3 regions of the Solibacillus sp. NPDC093137 genome follow, and region 3 is predicted to be linked to each of the others. Evidence: riboswitches for the same ligand, from Rfam matches in the RefSeq annotation. Region 3 holds a riboswitch; each other region holds the start of a gene.
What was found. A riboswitch is a leader RNA that binds a small molecule or an ion and turns the genes downstream of it on or off. The one in region 3 is predicted to bind lysine.
Positions count from the first base shown of each region.

Region 1: linked by a shared signal. The riboswitch ahead of ACQKN3_RS00875 (aspartate kinase) and the one ahead of ACQKN3_RS12120 (amino acid permease) in region 3 are both predicted to bind lysine.
Region 2: linked by a shared signal. The riboswitch ahead of ACQKN3_RS04885 (transporter substrate-binding domain-containing protein) and the one ahead of ACQKN3_RS12120 (amino acid permease) in region 3 are both predicted to bind lysine.

Region 1 is NZ_JBNNVH010000001.1:184,208-188,675, forward strand. Features, by position in the region: gene trxA (thioredoxin) at 1-170, shown strand, start outside; gene uvrC (excinuclease ABC subunit UvrC) at 306-2,096, shown strand; lysine riboswitch at 2,129-2,307, shown strand; gene ACQKN3_RS00875 (aspartate kinase) at 2,394-3,626, shown strand; gene ACQKN3_RS00880 (YslB family protein) at 3,722-4,138, opposite strand; gene ACQKN3_RS00885 (succinate dehydrogenase cytochrome b558 subunit) at 4,410-4,468, shown strand, end outside.
Region 2 is NZ_JBNNVH010000001.1:943,315-947,782, forward strand. Features, by position in the region: gene ACQKN3_RS04875 (2-oxoglutarate dehydrogenase E1 component) at 1-504, shown strand, start outside; gene odhB (2-oxoglutarate dehydrogenase complex dihydrolipoyllysine-residue succinyltransferase) at 598-1,863, shown strand; lysine riboswitch at 2,152-2,339, shown strand; gene ACQKN3_RS04885 (transporter substrate-binding domain-containing protein) at 2,454-3,290, shown strand; gene ACQKN3_RS04890 (amino acid ABC transporter permease) at 3,415-4,161, shown strand; gene ACQKN3_RS04895 (amino acid ABC transporter ATP-binding protein) at 4,163-4,468, shown strand, end outside.
Region 3 is NZ_JBNNVH010000002.1:59,625-64,092, reverse strand. Features, by position in the region: gene ACQKN3_RS12125 (RNA 2'-phosphotransferase) at 101-796, opposite strand; gene ACQKN3_RS12120 (amino acid permease) at 1,012-2,466, opposite strand; lysine riboswitch at 2,559-2,739, opposite strand; gene ACQKN3_RS12115 (CynX/NimT family MFS transporter) at 2,882-4,081, shown strand; gene ACQKN3_RS12110 (restriction endonuclease) at 4,143-4,468, shown strand, end outside.

The DNA.
Region 1 (4,468 bases), on a different contig from region 3:
ATGTTAAAATCGTGAAAGTGGATGTTGATAACAACCAAGTTACTGCTGCAGAATACCAAATCATGTCAATTCCTTCATTACTATTATTCGTAGATGGTGAAGTAAAAGCAAAAACTGCTGGCTTCATGCCAAAAGAAGCGTTAATTGATTTCATTAACGACAACAAATAATTAAACCTCTGGCCACTCATATGACCAAGGAATAATTGATATGTTGAAAGCCGTATGCCATACAAGGTGTACGGCTTTTTTCTTATACCTTAATCAGTTAAACTATAGGAAAGGACATATTAGACAGGTGAGAATATGAATGCAATCATTAAAGCAAAACTAGAAATACTACCGAATGAATCAGGTTGCTATATTATGAAAGACCGTCAAGGCACGATTATTTACGTTGGTAAGGCTAAAGTATTGAAAAATCGAGTGCGTTCTTACTTTACGGGAAGTCATGACGGTAAAACTGCGAGACTAGTTAGTGAGATTGAAGACTTCGAGTATATTGTGACTTCAAGTGATTTGGAAGCTCTTATACTGGAGCTGAATCTAATTAAGCTTCATGATCCGAAATATAATGTGAAACTAACGGATGATAAAACGTATCCTTATATAAAAATAACGAATGAACGATACCCACGTATTATTACGACAAGAAAAGTGAAGAAGGATAAAGCAAAATATTTCGGTCCGTATCCGAATGCCTATGCGGCAAACGAAACGCGGAAATTACTGGACCGATTGTATCCGCTTCGTAAATGTACACATCTGCCTAACCAGGTCTGTCTGTACTATCACTTAGGTCAATGTTTGGCACCGTGTGTAAAAGATATTGAAAAACAAGTGTATGACGAAATGATTGATGAGATTTCGAAGTTTTTAAACGGGGGCGTTGAAGAAATACAACAAGACCTTCAGCAAAAAATGATGGATGCTGCCGAAAATCTGGAGTTTGAGCGGGCAAAGGAATTCCGGGATTTGATTGCTCATATCGATCAAATTATGGAAAAGCAAAAAATCGTCACGGATGATTTGAGCAACCGGGATGTATTTGGCTATGCAGTAGAAAAAGGCTGGATGTGTGTCCAGGTGTTTTTCGTGCGTCAAGGCAAACTCATTGAGCGGGATGTCTCGATTTTCCCGATTTATAATGAGCCGGAAGAGGAATTTTTAACATTCGTCGGCCGTTTTTACGAACAGCCGCATCATTTATTGCCAAAGGAAATTTTTGTGCCAAAGTCGATTGACGAAACAATTTTACAAAAACTGCTGGATGTGAAGGTGCTGACACCGAAGCGCGGTTCCAAAAAAGAGCTTGTTGATCTAGCAATGAAAAACGCTGAAATCGCCATTCATGAGAAGTTCCAATTGATTGAACGTCAAGAAGAGCGGACAGTCGGGGCTTGTGAAGCACTTGCTGAAGCGATGCAAATTCCATTGCCGCTTAGAATAGAGGCGTTTGATAACAGTCATATGCACGGTGCGGATCCGGTTTCGGCGATGGTTGTTTTTATAGACGGGAAGCCTGCGAAAAAGGAATACCGGAAATATAAAACAAGGGAAGCGGCCAAACATGATGACTATGGTGCGATGCAGGAAGTTATTCGACGTCGTTACACACGTGTACTGCGGGAAAATCTGCCATTGCCTGATCTGATTCTTATCGACGGAGGAAAAGGACAAATGGAAGTCGCACGTGAAGTCATTGAAGACGAGCTTGGGTTAGTCATTCCGATAGCAGGATTGGCTAAAGACGAAAAGCACAATACGTCCCAGCTATTATTTGGTACGCCTCCGGAAGTTGTCCCATTAAAGCGAACAAGTGACGGTTTCTATTTATTGCAGCGCATTCAAGATGAGGTACACCGATTTGCGATTACGTTTTTACGTCAGCAACATCAGACGAATGCCATCACTTCAGTTCTTGATGGGATTGAAGGTGTAGGTCCGAAGCGGAAGCAGCAACTCATGAAGTATTTTGGATCAGTAAAAAAAATCCGCGAGGCAAGCGAATTGCAGCTGCAGGAGTCCGGTGTGCCGGCAAAGCTGGCGGATGTCATATATCGGCATTTTCATGAAGCACCATTGAATAAAGAATAATGGTGTGCTAATATATAAGACAATTCAATATTTACTAAGATAGAGGCGCAGTATTCAACAGTAAATTGCTCGAGGAAGAACAATTCCATTGACAGCAATCGAAAGGGGACCCTGCCGAAGTGAAGTGCGTATTGTTCGCGCAGTTTGCTGGTTTTGCATTTAAGAGATGTAAAACTGTCAGAGCTTTATGTTCTGGAGGGCTATCCTGAAAAACTTATAATTATTATTTGTATTGACGGCGGCTTTCCATGAATATGGGAAGTCGTCTTTTTGTTTACAATTTAAGGAGGGAAAAGAATGGAGACAGTTGTAGTAAAGTTTGGCGGTCCGGCATTGACTACACCGGAAAAAATCGTACAGGTAGCCAAAAAAGTGATAAAAGAGCAAGGACGTGGCATAAACTTAGTCGTTGTCGTTTCTTCAATACCCGCTATACGACGAGAATTGAGACAATATGCTGCTGAAATTACCGATGAGCCGTCGAAACGGGAAATGGATGCACTGGCCTCATCAGCAACACAAATAACTAGTGCAATGCTTGCAATGGCAATTCAGGAGCATGGAGGTAAAGCTGTGTCACTTGCTGGATGGCAAACAGGTATCCATACTAATCAAAAACATGGCAACGCACGAATCGATCATGTGGATAGTAAACGAATTCAGGAACATTTGGCATTAGGTGAAATCGTCGTAGTAGCAGGTTTTCAAGGAGTTACGGGGACAGACAATATTTCAACATTCGGCAAAGGGGGTTCTGAAACTTCAGCAGTTGCACTTGCGGTTGCCCTCGAAGCAGAGCGTGTCGAGATTTTTTCATCAGTTGAAGGGATTTTCACGGCAGACCCAGAAATTGTAAAAGGATCTAGGAAACTACCGGAAGTTTCTTATGATGAGATGTTGGAATTTGCAAATTTAGGGGCTAAAATTTTGCACCCACGCGCGGTTGAACTTGCCAAAAAATACAATATACCGCTCATTGTACGCTCTTTCGTACAGGACGTGGAAGGCACTTTTATTAAAGGGGATGTAGACATGGAGAAAAACTTACTTGTACGCGGGGTAGCTTACGAATCGGATATTATTCGTTTGACGATCGGCTATGATTCTTATGAAACCGCGTCATTGGCAGAAGTGTTTAGTGTTTTAGCAGAAAATGATATCAATGTGGACATTATTGTTCAAGCAGTCATTGATGGCGTGAAGCCGACCATTTCCTTTACAATTTCCAAAGATGAGTTTGCGGAAGCTTTACGGGTACTGGAAACTAGTAAATTGTCACTTGGGTTTAGTTTTGCAGATTTTGAAGTAGGTTTAGCGAAAGTATCTATTATCGGTTCTGCGATGGCATCCAATCCGGGGGTTGCGGCTCGCATGTTTGCACGCTTAGGTCGCGAACATATTCCTGTAAAAATGGTCAGCACTTCGGAAATTAAAGTGTCTGTCGTTGTACCACAGGAAGAAATGGTTCGTGCTGCGAATGTGTTGCATGAGGAATTCAATTTGGCGATGAAAGAAGTAACCGCTTCTTAAAGTAATAGCTGGAAATGAGCTGTAGTAGCTTATTTCCAGCTTTTTATTGAGTAAATTTGCTGCTTCAGCAATAGTTGTTTATTATAAGTTGAAGGCTAAATTTTCTCTTTTAAATCCCATTTTAACGTAAATTTTACGACATGTTTGTCATTATCTTTTTCTTCATAGCATTCCGTCAAATAGCCTAGCTGCTTTTGTTTCTGCTCTGCTAAAAAGCCAGCTTCAAGACGGAAGCAACGTTGTACAATATTGAGTGGCACTTCCTCTGTTGTCAAAAGTATGTAATGAAGTTCGTCCTTCGTTTCTTTTTCCAGAACTAACTGACCCCAGCCAGCTTCCATAAAAAAGGAAGGGAGTTCATCCATTGAAAATAATGGGAACTTTCTTGCAATTTCTTTACCTGCCCAATATAAAACATCTTCTTCATGCTTACCTAGAATAGAAGGAAGAAGATGGTCACGAATGATTTCGTAGCCAAAAGTTGGAATCGTTTTCATTTTGTACCCTTCCATATAAAAAACCTCTTTCATAAATTTTCTTATAATTTTCATTCTTTCATGAAGAAATGAGTTATAAGCAGAAAAAACGGTTCTTAAAACAGCGTAAAACCGTCTTTAAAATGATTATAAAATATCCTGCGTTGCCTTGACGCTAGTATCTGTTGAGAGTACAATGGACATGTCATAATATTGTACCATGATGAAATGCGCAGTCAACATCCCAACTTTTACAATTTTGAGGCGTTGCGCATGTGTATTTCAAGTACTAAGGGGGGTAACAGTTTTGTCGAAAGATCGTGAATTTTTATGGCGCCGCTTACACTCGTTATTAGGTGTAGTTCC
Region 2 (4,468 bases), on a different contig from region 3:
ACAGAAGGTGTACGTCCATTAGTAGTGGTTTCTCCAAAATCACTTTTACGTCACCCACTTGCTGCAGCTACTGCTGAACAACTTGCAACTGGTCGCTTCCAGGAAGTAATCGAGCAAGAAGGTTTAGGCAAAAACACAGAAGCGGTTGAAAAAGTAGTACTTGGTACTGGTAAAGTAATGATCGATTTAGCAGAACGCGTTAAAGACGGCGAAGGGCTTGATCACTTACACATCATCCGTGTTGAACAAATTTATCCATTCCCTGCACAACAAGTGAAAGATATTATCGCTCGTTTCCCGAATGTTAAAGAAATCGTTTGGGTACAGGAAGAACCGAAAAACCAAGGTTCATGGACATATGTTCTTGAAACATTATATGATATCGCAGAAGGCAAAAAAGTGCGCTATGTAGGACGTCCTGCAATGAGCTCAACTTCTGAAGGCGATGGCGATTCACATAAAGCAGCACAAGCTAAATTAGTGAACGAAGCACTTGAAAAGTAATAAATGATTTGTTTAAAAAGAGCTGCTTCTATTTAAAATAGAAGTGGCTTGCTATACAATGAATGTGTAGCGTAATTAAAGGAGGATATGAACGTGGCTGAAATTAAAGTCCCTGAATTAGCAGAATCAATTACTGAAGGTACAATTGCCCAGTGGGTGAAAAAAGTTGGAGATCGCGTAGAAAAAGGCGAATTCATCGTTGAGTTAGAAACTGATAAAGTTAATGCTGAAATCATCTCTGAAGAAGCAGGCGTTTTAAAACAAATTTTAGCTGAAGAAGGCGATACTGTATTAGTAGGACAAGTAATCGCAGTAGTTGAAGCTGGCGAAGGCGCAGCACCTGCACCAGCTGCTAAAGAAGAAGCACCAGCAGCAGCTCCGGCTCCAGCAAAAGAAGAAGCTCCTAAAGCAGCAGCACCTGCACCAGTTGCAGTTGAAGAAACTTCAGGTGAGCGTGTAATCGCTTCACCGGCAGCTCGTAAATTAGCTCGTGAAAAAGGTATCGACTTAGCAGCAATCTCACCTGTTGACCCACAAGGTCGCGTACGTGTACAAGACGTTGCAGCACATGGTACAGCACCAGCAGCTCCAGCAGCATCAGCTGCCCAAGCTCCAGCAGCAGGTAATGGTCCAATGATCTTCACACCAGCAGCTGATACAGACCGTGTAACAGTTGAAAAAATGAGCCGCCGTCGTCAAACAATTGCAAAACGTTTATTAGAAGTAAAACAATCAACTGCAATGTTAACTACTTTCAATGAAATTGATATGACGAACATTATGGCATTACGTAAGCGTAAACAAGATGAGTTCGTGAAAGCTAACGATATTAAATTAGGCTTCATGTCATTCTTCACAAAAGCTGTAGTAGCAGCATTAAAGAAATATCCATATGTAAATGCACAAATTAACGGTGATGAAATTCACTTAAACAACTTCTTCGATATCGGTATTGCTGTATCAACAGAAGAAGGTTTAGTGGTACCGGTTGTTCGTGATGCAAACGCTAAAAACTTCGCTGAAATCGAGAAAAACATTGCGGAATTAGCTGGTAAAGCACGCGACAAAAAATTAGGCTTAAACGACATGGCTGGCGGATCATTCACAATCACTAACGGTGGTGTGTTCGGTTCATTAATGTCAACACCAATCATGAATGGTACTCAAGCTGGTATTTTAGGTATGCACTCAATCGTAAACCGTCCAGTAGCTGTTAATGGGGAAGTTCAAATTCGTCCAATGATGTATGTAGCATTATCTTACGACCACCGTATCATCGATGGTAAAGATTCTGTTGGCTTCTTAAAAACAGTAAAAGAAATGATCGAAAACCCAGAAGATTTATTATTAAATTCTTAATAGTATTTTCTATGCTAATGCGCGATATTCTGTATATTGCGCATTAGCTTTTTTGTTAAGGAAACTATAGAATATCGCATTGTAGATAACGTAAAAATATAGTTTTATCCACGTCTAGGCTAAAGCGCCAACTCCTCGCACCATTAGGTCCCTCCAATGTCTGTCGGAGTTGAACGGGCGCTTTAGCGCTTTTATTCTTACAGTGAAATTTCAGAAAAATGAGTGTTGACGGAAATGTCGCAATAATGTAATATAAACATATCAATTTCATATTAAAACCTCACACTCTCGTGAGGTAGAGGCGCGATACTTAACAGTTTTATATGGAGCCATGAGCTGGCTGTGAGATATAAGAGAAGGAAATATCGCCGAAGTGTTGTAAATGCTCAATTTTACAATGCTGGGTCTGCAGTGAATAATTGCAGAACTGTCTCAATCATCTATATCCCTGATGGTTGAGTTGTGCTATCTCAAAATGGGAACTGTAGAGGATTCGGGCTAATTATAATTTAAACGACCTAAAGTTCTTCTTTTAGGTCGTTTTTTGTATATTTGGCGCCCGAAATTTAACAAATAAGGAGAGATTTTCTATGAAAAAGAGACTATTAATTTTATTGACTGCCATGACAATGCTATTGCTAGCAGCTTGTGGTACAAGCGATGAAGGTACTACAAGCGGTTCAGATTCAGACAAAAAAGTTATTAAAATCGGTATGGAAGCAGCGTATGCGCCTTTTAACTGGTCACAAAAAGATGATGCCAATGGCGGAGTTCAAATTGCAGGTTCAAAGGAATACGCAGCAGGCTATGATGTGGAAATTGCAAAAAAAATTGCAGAAGGTCTGGACATGGAATTACAAATTGTTAAAACGGACTGGGATGGCTTGATTCCATCATTACAATCAGGTGCCATTGATCTAGTAATTGCTGGTATGTCACCAATGCCTGAACGTAAGGAAGTAATTGATTTCACGGAGAACTATTATACAAGTGACTATGTCATTGTTGTAAAAGAAGACGGCCCATATGCAAATGCCACTTCATTATCGGACTTTGCAGATGCAAAAATTACAGGTCAGCAAGCGACAACACATTATGATGTAATCGATCAAATCGAAGGTGTTCAAAAACAAGTAGCGGCAACTGATTTTGGTGCAATGCGCGTGCAATTACAGTCAGGCGCAATTGATGGATACGTTTCAGAACGTCCAGAAGGTATCTCAGCTGAAATGGCTCTGAACAATATTAAATACATCGTACCTGAACCAAACTTCGAAGCAGATGAAGCCTCAACAGCTGTAGCGGTAGGTTTGAAAAAGGGTTCAGATTTACGTGAACAAATTAACAAAGTTTTAGCTGAAATTTCGGATGAAGAGCGTCAACAATTAATGGAAGACGCAATTGCAAATCAACCAGCAGCACAATAATCGTGTAGCATTAACAGTTTTAATGAGGTTGTCTTGCCGGCAAACGGAAGACAACCTTTTTCTATTAAAATTATGATTTCATACATAAATAGTAGAAACAAAGAAAGAAATGGAGGACAAGGCGATGGCATTTTTAGAATCATCATGGAACTTGTTTACGAACAACTGGGATTTATTTGTACGTGGAGCTTGGACTGCACTTCTGTTGGCAATTATCGGGACAATTTGTGGAACACTGATCGGATTTTTCATTGGAATTATGCACACAATTCCACAACGCAAAAAAAATATTAAATCAGCTATTCTGAAAGTCTTTAACTTTATTTTAACGGCTTATGTGGAAATTTTCAGGGGCACGCCAATGATGGTACAGGCGATGGTCGTATTTTATGGTCTTGTCTACTTAGGGATCGATATTGACCGCTTTTTAGCAGCTTCTATCGTTATTAGTTTAAACACAGGAGCCTACATGGCCGAGTATGTGCGTGGTGGTATCGTATCAATTGATAAAGGCCAATTCGAGGCTGCACAAGCGATTGGAATGAATCACCTGCAAACGATGATTCATATTGTTCTGCCGCAAGTAGCACGCAATATTTTACCTGCAACAGGGAATCAGTTCGTTATGAATATTAAAGATTCATCTGTATTAAGTGTTATTTCGGTAGTGGAACTGTTCTTTACTGCGAATTCGATTGCGGGCAGTAACTATAAATATATTGAAGCGTTCTTTATCGCGACGGTATTATACTTTATTATGACATTTACTGTAACTCGTTTCTTACTATTATTCGAGAAAAAGATGGACGGACCTTCCTCGTATAAAGTGGAGCTCATTACAGGCAACAAGCTAGATAAGGATGGTGAATAAAATGACAGTTGTAATTGATATTAACCATTTAAATAAAAAATTCGGTGATCATGAAGTATTGAAAGATGTTAATTTCCAAGTAAACAAAGGGGAAGTAGTAACATTGATCGGCTCTTCAGGTTCCGGAAAATCAACACTTTTACGCTGTATTAATTTACTGGAAACACCAACAGCAGGGGAAATAATCTATAATGGTGAAAATATTTTAAATGACGGACATCAAATTGAAAAGTACCGTACGCATTTAGGTATGGTATTCCAGCAGTTCAATTTATTCAATAATTTGGATGTACTAAATAACTGTATT
Region 3 (4,468 bases):
ATGGAAATGATAGTTTGCAATAACATTTAAATAATAAAATTATTCTTATTTTTCGGAAATTTGGTTAAAAAGTAAATTATATGCGGGATAATGTTCGGTTTTAGGCATTATTTTCTAATGTTTTAGAAAAATTCTCTTTAAATTGTTCGAACTTCGAACCGTCCGCGCCGAAGTAGCTCATGCTGCGGGTAACAAAAATTGACACTTTTTTGCCATCTTCATAAACCATCTCCGCGAATGGGCCGGTCTGTTCCAGTAATTGGACCTTTGTCACATCTTCATTAAAAATAGCTAACCGATCAGCATACCGCGCTTTAAATTGCTCATATGCGGCAGTCCCTTGCAAAATAATAATTTCCGGCTGAAACTCCTCTACCACTTCTTTAAAAATAAGATTCCCCCGCTCAAAATTAGCTGGATTCTCTTTTTTCGCTACCTTCGCTTCATCGGCTGATTCCAGCTGATATGTATTCAGCGACGTATAAATCAGGGATTCCTGGTGCTGGTTTTCCAGCCAGTTTTCAAACTGTAACGAGCCTTTAAATTCCCGGGGTGCCCCTTTAATTTCACTTAAATAAAGGTCGTGGAAAAGCTCTCTATTCACTAATGACTCTGCAAAAGTCTGCTCGCTTCTGTCTTCCACTTTAAATAACGGTACCGCATGCGAACTTACTAGGAAAATACGTGATTTGTACGGGTTCCCCTTTGTAAGAAACGGTCGATACAACACATCTTTTCTATCTTCCCCTTTTAACCACGGATACACTTTTTTATAGAAACCTTTTGAAATAGGCATGTTTTCACTTCCTTATTCTTCAGTGTTACATAATTTATTTCCAGCATAATAAAATACGGGAATTTTGTTTATTTTATAATAACATTCTTGTATTCATCGTACTCGAAAAATGTTTAATCCTCAATAGCTCTCATTTAATCCTCACTTGAGAATAAATAATCCTTAATATAAAAAAACGCAATGAAAGCGTACAAGCTCACATTGCGTTTCAGAAATTATTTATTTGTTAAATCGCAGTCCTTTAAAGGAACGATTTTCGTTTTGTGTTTAAATTTGTAGCCAAACCATAAAGCGGCAAACAGTGGTAAGCCGATATATGAAACGACAACACCATACCAGTCAATTGTTCCACCCATGAAAGCCATATAGTTTTGACCTAACACGACAATCATACATAGGGCAAAGGCGAATAGCGGACCGAATGGGAAGAATCTGGATACATACGGTAAATCGCTCAATGAATTACCTTGTGCGACATAGGCACGACGGAATCGGTAATGAGAGATTGCTATGCCTAGCCAAGCGATGAAGCCGGACATACCGGAAGCATTTAATAACCAAATGTATACTACACCGTCTCCGAAAAACGATGCAAGGAATGCTAATGAACCGACTGCCAATGTTGCTAACAGTGCATACATCGGAATACCGCGCGATGTTACTTTCATGAATAGTTTCGGTGCTTTTCCGTCCACCGCTAACTGATAAAGCATACGACTTGCTGCATACAACCCTGAGTTCCCTGCAGATAACATCGCCGTTAAAATGATTGCGTTCATAACAGATGCCGCAAATGCCACACCTAAGTTTTCAAATACTAATGTAAATGGACTTGTCGCAATATCTTCTGATAAGAGGCGTGAATCCGTATACGGAATAAGCAACCCGATTGCACCGATTGCGAAAATGTAAAACAGTAAAATACGCCAGAATACTGAACGTACAGCTTTTGGAATATTTTTGGCCGGGTCATCTGTTTCCCCTGCCGTTACCCCAAGCATTTCCGTACCTTGGAATGAGAAACCGGCAGCAAGGAAAATACCGAACAATGCCAGGAAACCGCCATTAAATGGGGCGTCGTCTTTAACGAAGTTTGTAAAGCCGACCGGATCGTTCCCGCCTAAAATACCGAAAATCATTAAGAAGCTGACAATGATGAAGACAATTACTGTCGCAACCTTAATCATCGCAAACCAGTATTCCGCTTCACCGAAAGCTTTTACAGAAGCTAAGTTAAATGATAAAACAACTACGATAAATAATATTGTCCATATAATTGAAGAACTGTCCGGGAACCAGTATTTCATAATTAACGAAACAGCTGCAATTTCTGCTGCAATTGTAATTGCCCAGTTGTACCAATAGTTCCAGCCAAGCGCAAAGCCTAATGCCGGATCGACAAATTTTGTTGCATACGTACTAAACGAACCGGATGTTGGCATATAGGCAGCCATTTCTCCTAATGATGTCATTAGGAAATACACCATAACGCCGATCAGTGCATATGCGAGCAATGCCCCGCCAGGACCTGCCTGTGCAATCGCACCACCCGATGCTAAGAATAAACCTGTTCCGATTGTTCCGCCAAGCGAAATCATCGTTACATGGCGACTTTTCAAACTCTTTTTCAACCCGTTATTACCGAGCTGATCTATTTTAATCTCACTCATGAATATAAAACTCCCTTTTTGTTTTGCTTGTGAAATGTAAAAGAAAAACCACCACAAGTTTTTGTGATGGTTATATTTACACCTCATCAAACTTGAAAGATAGCTCAACACAGGCTCACACATGTGACAGTTCTGTTCCTTATCGAAAACAGCCCCAGCATCATTTTCAAGAAGAAAAATAACACTTCGGCAACCATTCCTTTCATAAAGCTTCACCGATTCTTCCTAATCTCAGCTATACTAGTCTTAATGATTGCGACCTCTACCTCATACATCTACATGAGGTAATGTTTTATTTAATTGATTAAAAGTCTAACATAACATTTTTTTGATAGCAATGGCTTCATCTTTATTCTGTTTTTTAAGAGTATTCACACTACTTAAATATATATTACTAGTCAAAAGGAGAATTAATATGGACACCGAACAATTAAATCAAAATAGCAAAAAAATACTATCCAACCGAACACTCATCTATTTTATGGTTGCCGTATTTTTATTTGCGACAACATTACGTACACCGATTACATTAATCGGTCCAATTATTTCATTTATTCGTGACGACCTTGGGATTTCGAACTTTCTTGCAGGCTTCTTAACGACTATCCCTTTAATTGCCTTTGCGGTCGTTTCACCATTTGCACCGCGTATTGCCCGTAGGTTTGGGATGGAATGGACATTATTTTATTCCGTCATCTTGCTATGTGTAGGGATTTTACTTCGTTCCCTTGGGCTAACGTCTTTACTCGTTTTAGGAACAATATTAATCGGCGTCGCAATTGCATTTGGTAATGTCCTTATCCCTAGTTTTTTCAAATGGAAATTCCCATTACATATTGGCTTATTAACAGGGATTTATTCCGTATCGATGAACATTTCTTCCGGACTTGCTGCGGGCTTCAGTTATCCTATTGCTGCAAGCGCAGGCTGGCAAATTGCAGCAGGTATTACGATTATTTTAGGTATTCTTACATTGCTGATTTGGCTGCCGATTTTGCGCCAGGAAAAAGTGGAATTACATATGCCCTCTTCGCAAACAAAGAAAACGCATATGTGGAAATCACCGCTTGCCTGGGCAGTCGCTGGAGCAATGGGCTTTCAATCGTTTATATTTTACTGTTCGTCTGCGTGGATACCGGAGATTTTCATTAGCCAAGGCCTGGATGCTGCGGCTGCCGGGTGGATGGTATCCGTAATGCAGTTTGCGCAAATTCCGATGACATTTATTATTCCGATTATTGCCGGTAAAATCGCTTCACAACGTCCAATCGTCGTTTTCTTTACGATATGTTACTTAGTCGGTTTTACTGGTGTGTTGATGGAATGGACTAGCCTTGCCGTCGTATGGATGATTTTACTAGGCTTTGCAGGCGGGGCTTCGTTTGGTTTAGTGCTGATGCTGTTTTCATTGCGTACGAAGACAGCCTATGATGCAGCTGAACTTTCCGGCTTTGCACAGTCAATCGGTTATTTCGTTGCCGCAATCGGACCGGTTCTGTTTGGTTATGTTCATGATTTAACTGACAGCTGGTCAATTCCGATTGTACTGTTTATTTTAATTTCTGTTCTGTTATTTTTCGCTTCCTTTATGAGCGCAAACAACCGTACGATATAACCAAACGTATGTACCCTTTTATGATATAATAGCGTTAGTAAATAAAAGGAGTACAGGACTATTGCGTAAAAAGAGAAGACGAAATAAAAAACGCCTGCCGGTCATCCCGCTATTTTTCATCGCATCAGCTGGTGCAGCTGGCTTTTATGTAACGCGAACAGCTGAAGGCATCGGTATTGGAATTGTCGCTTATTTCGTACTATATATCGCGTTTAAAATTTGGCTAAGATCGCTGAAGACGAGGAAGTTACGAAAGTCCGGCATTCGCGAAGTCGATAAAATGACCGGTGAAGATTTTGAGAGATTTTTAGGCGAGTTATTTAAACGCCGCGGATTTAAAGTGAGCTTTACCGCAACGAGCGGTGACTACGGTGCCGACCTTATTTT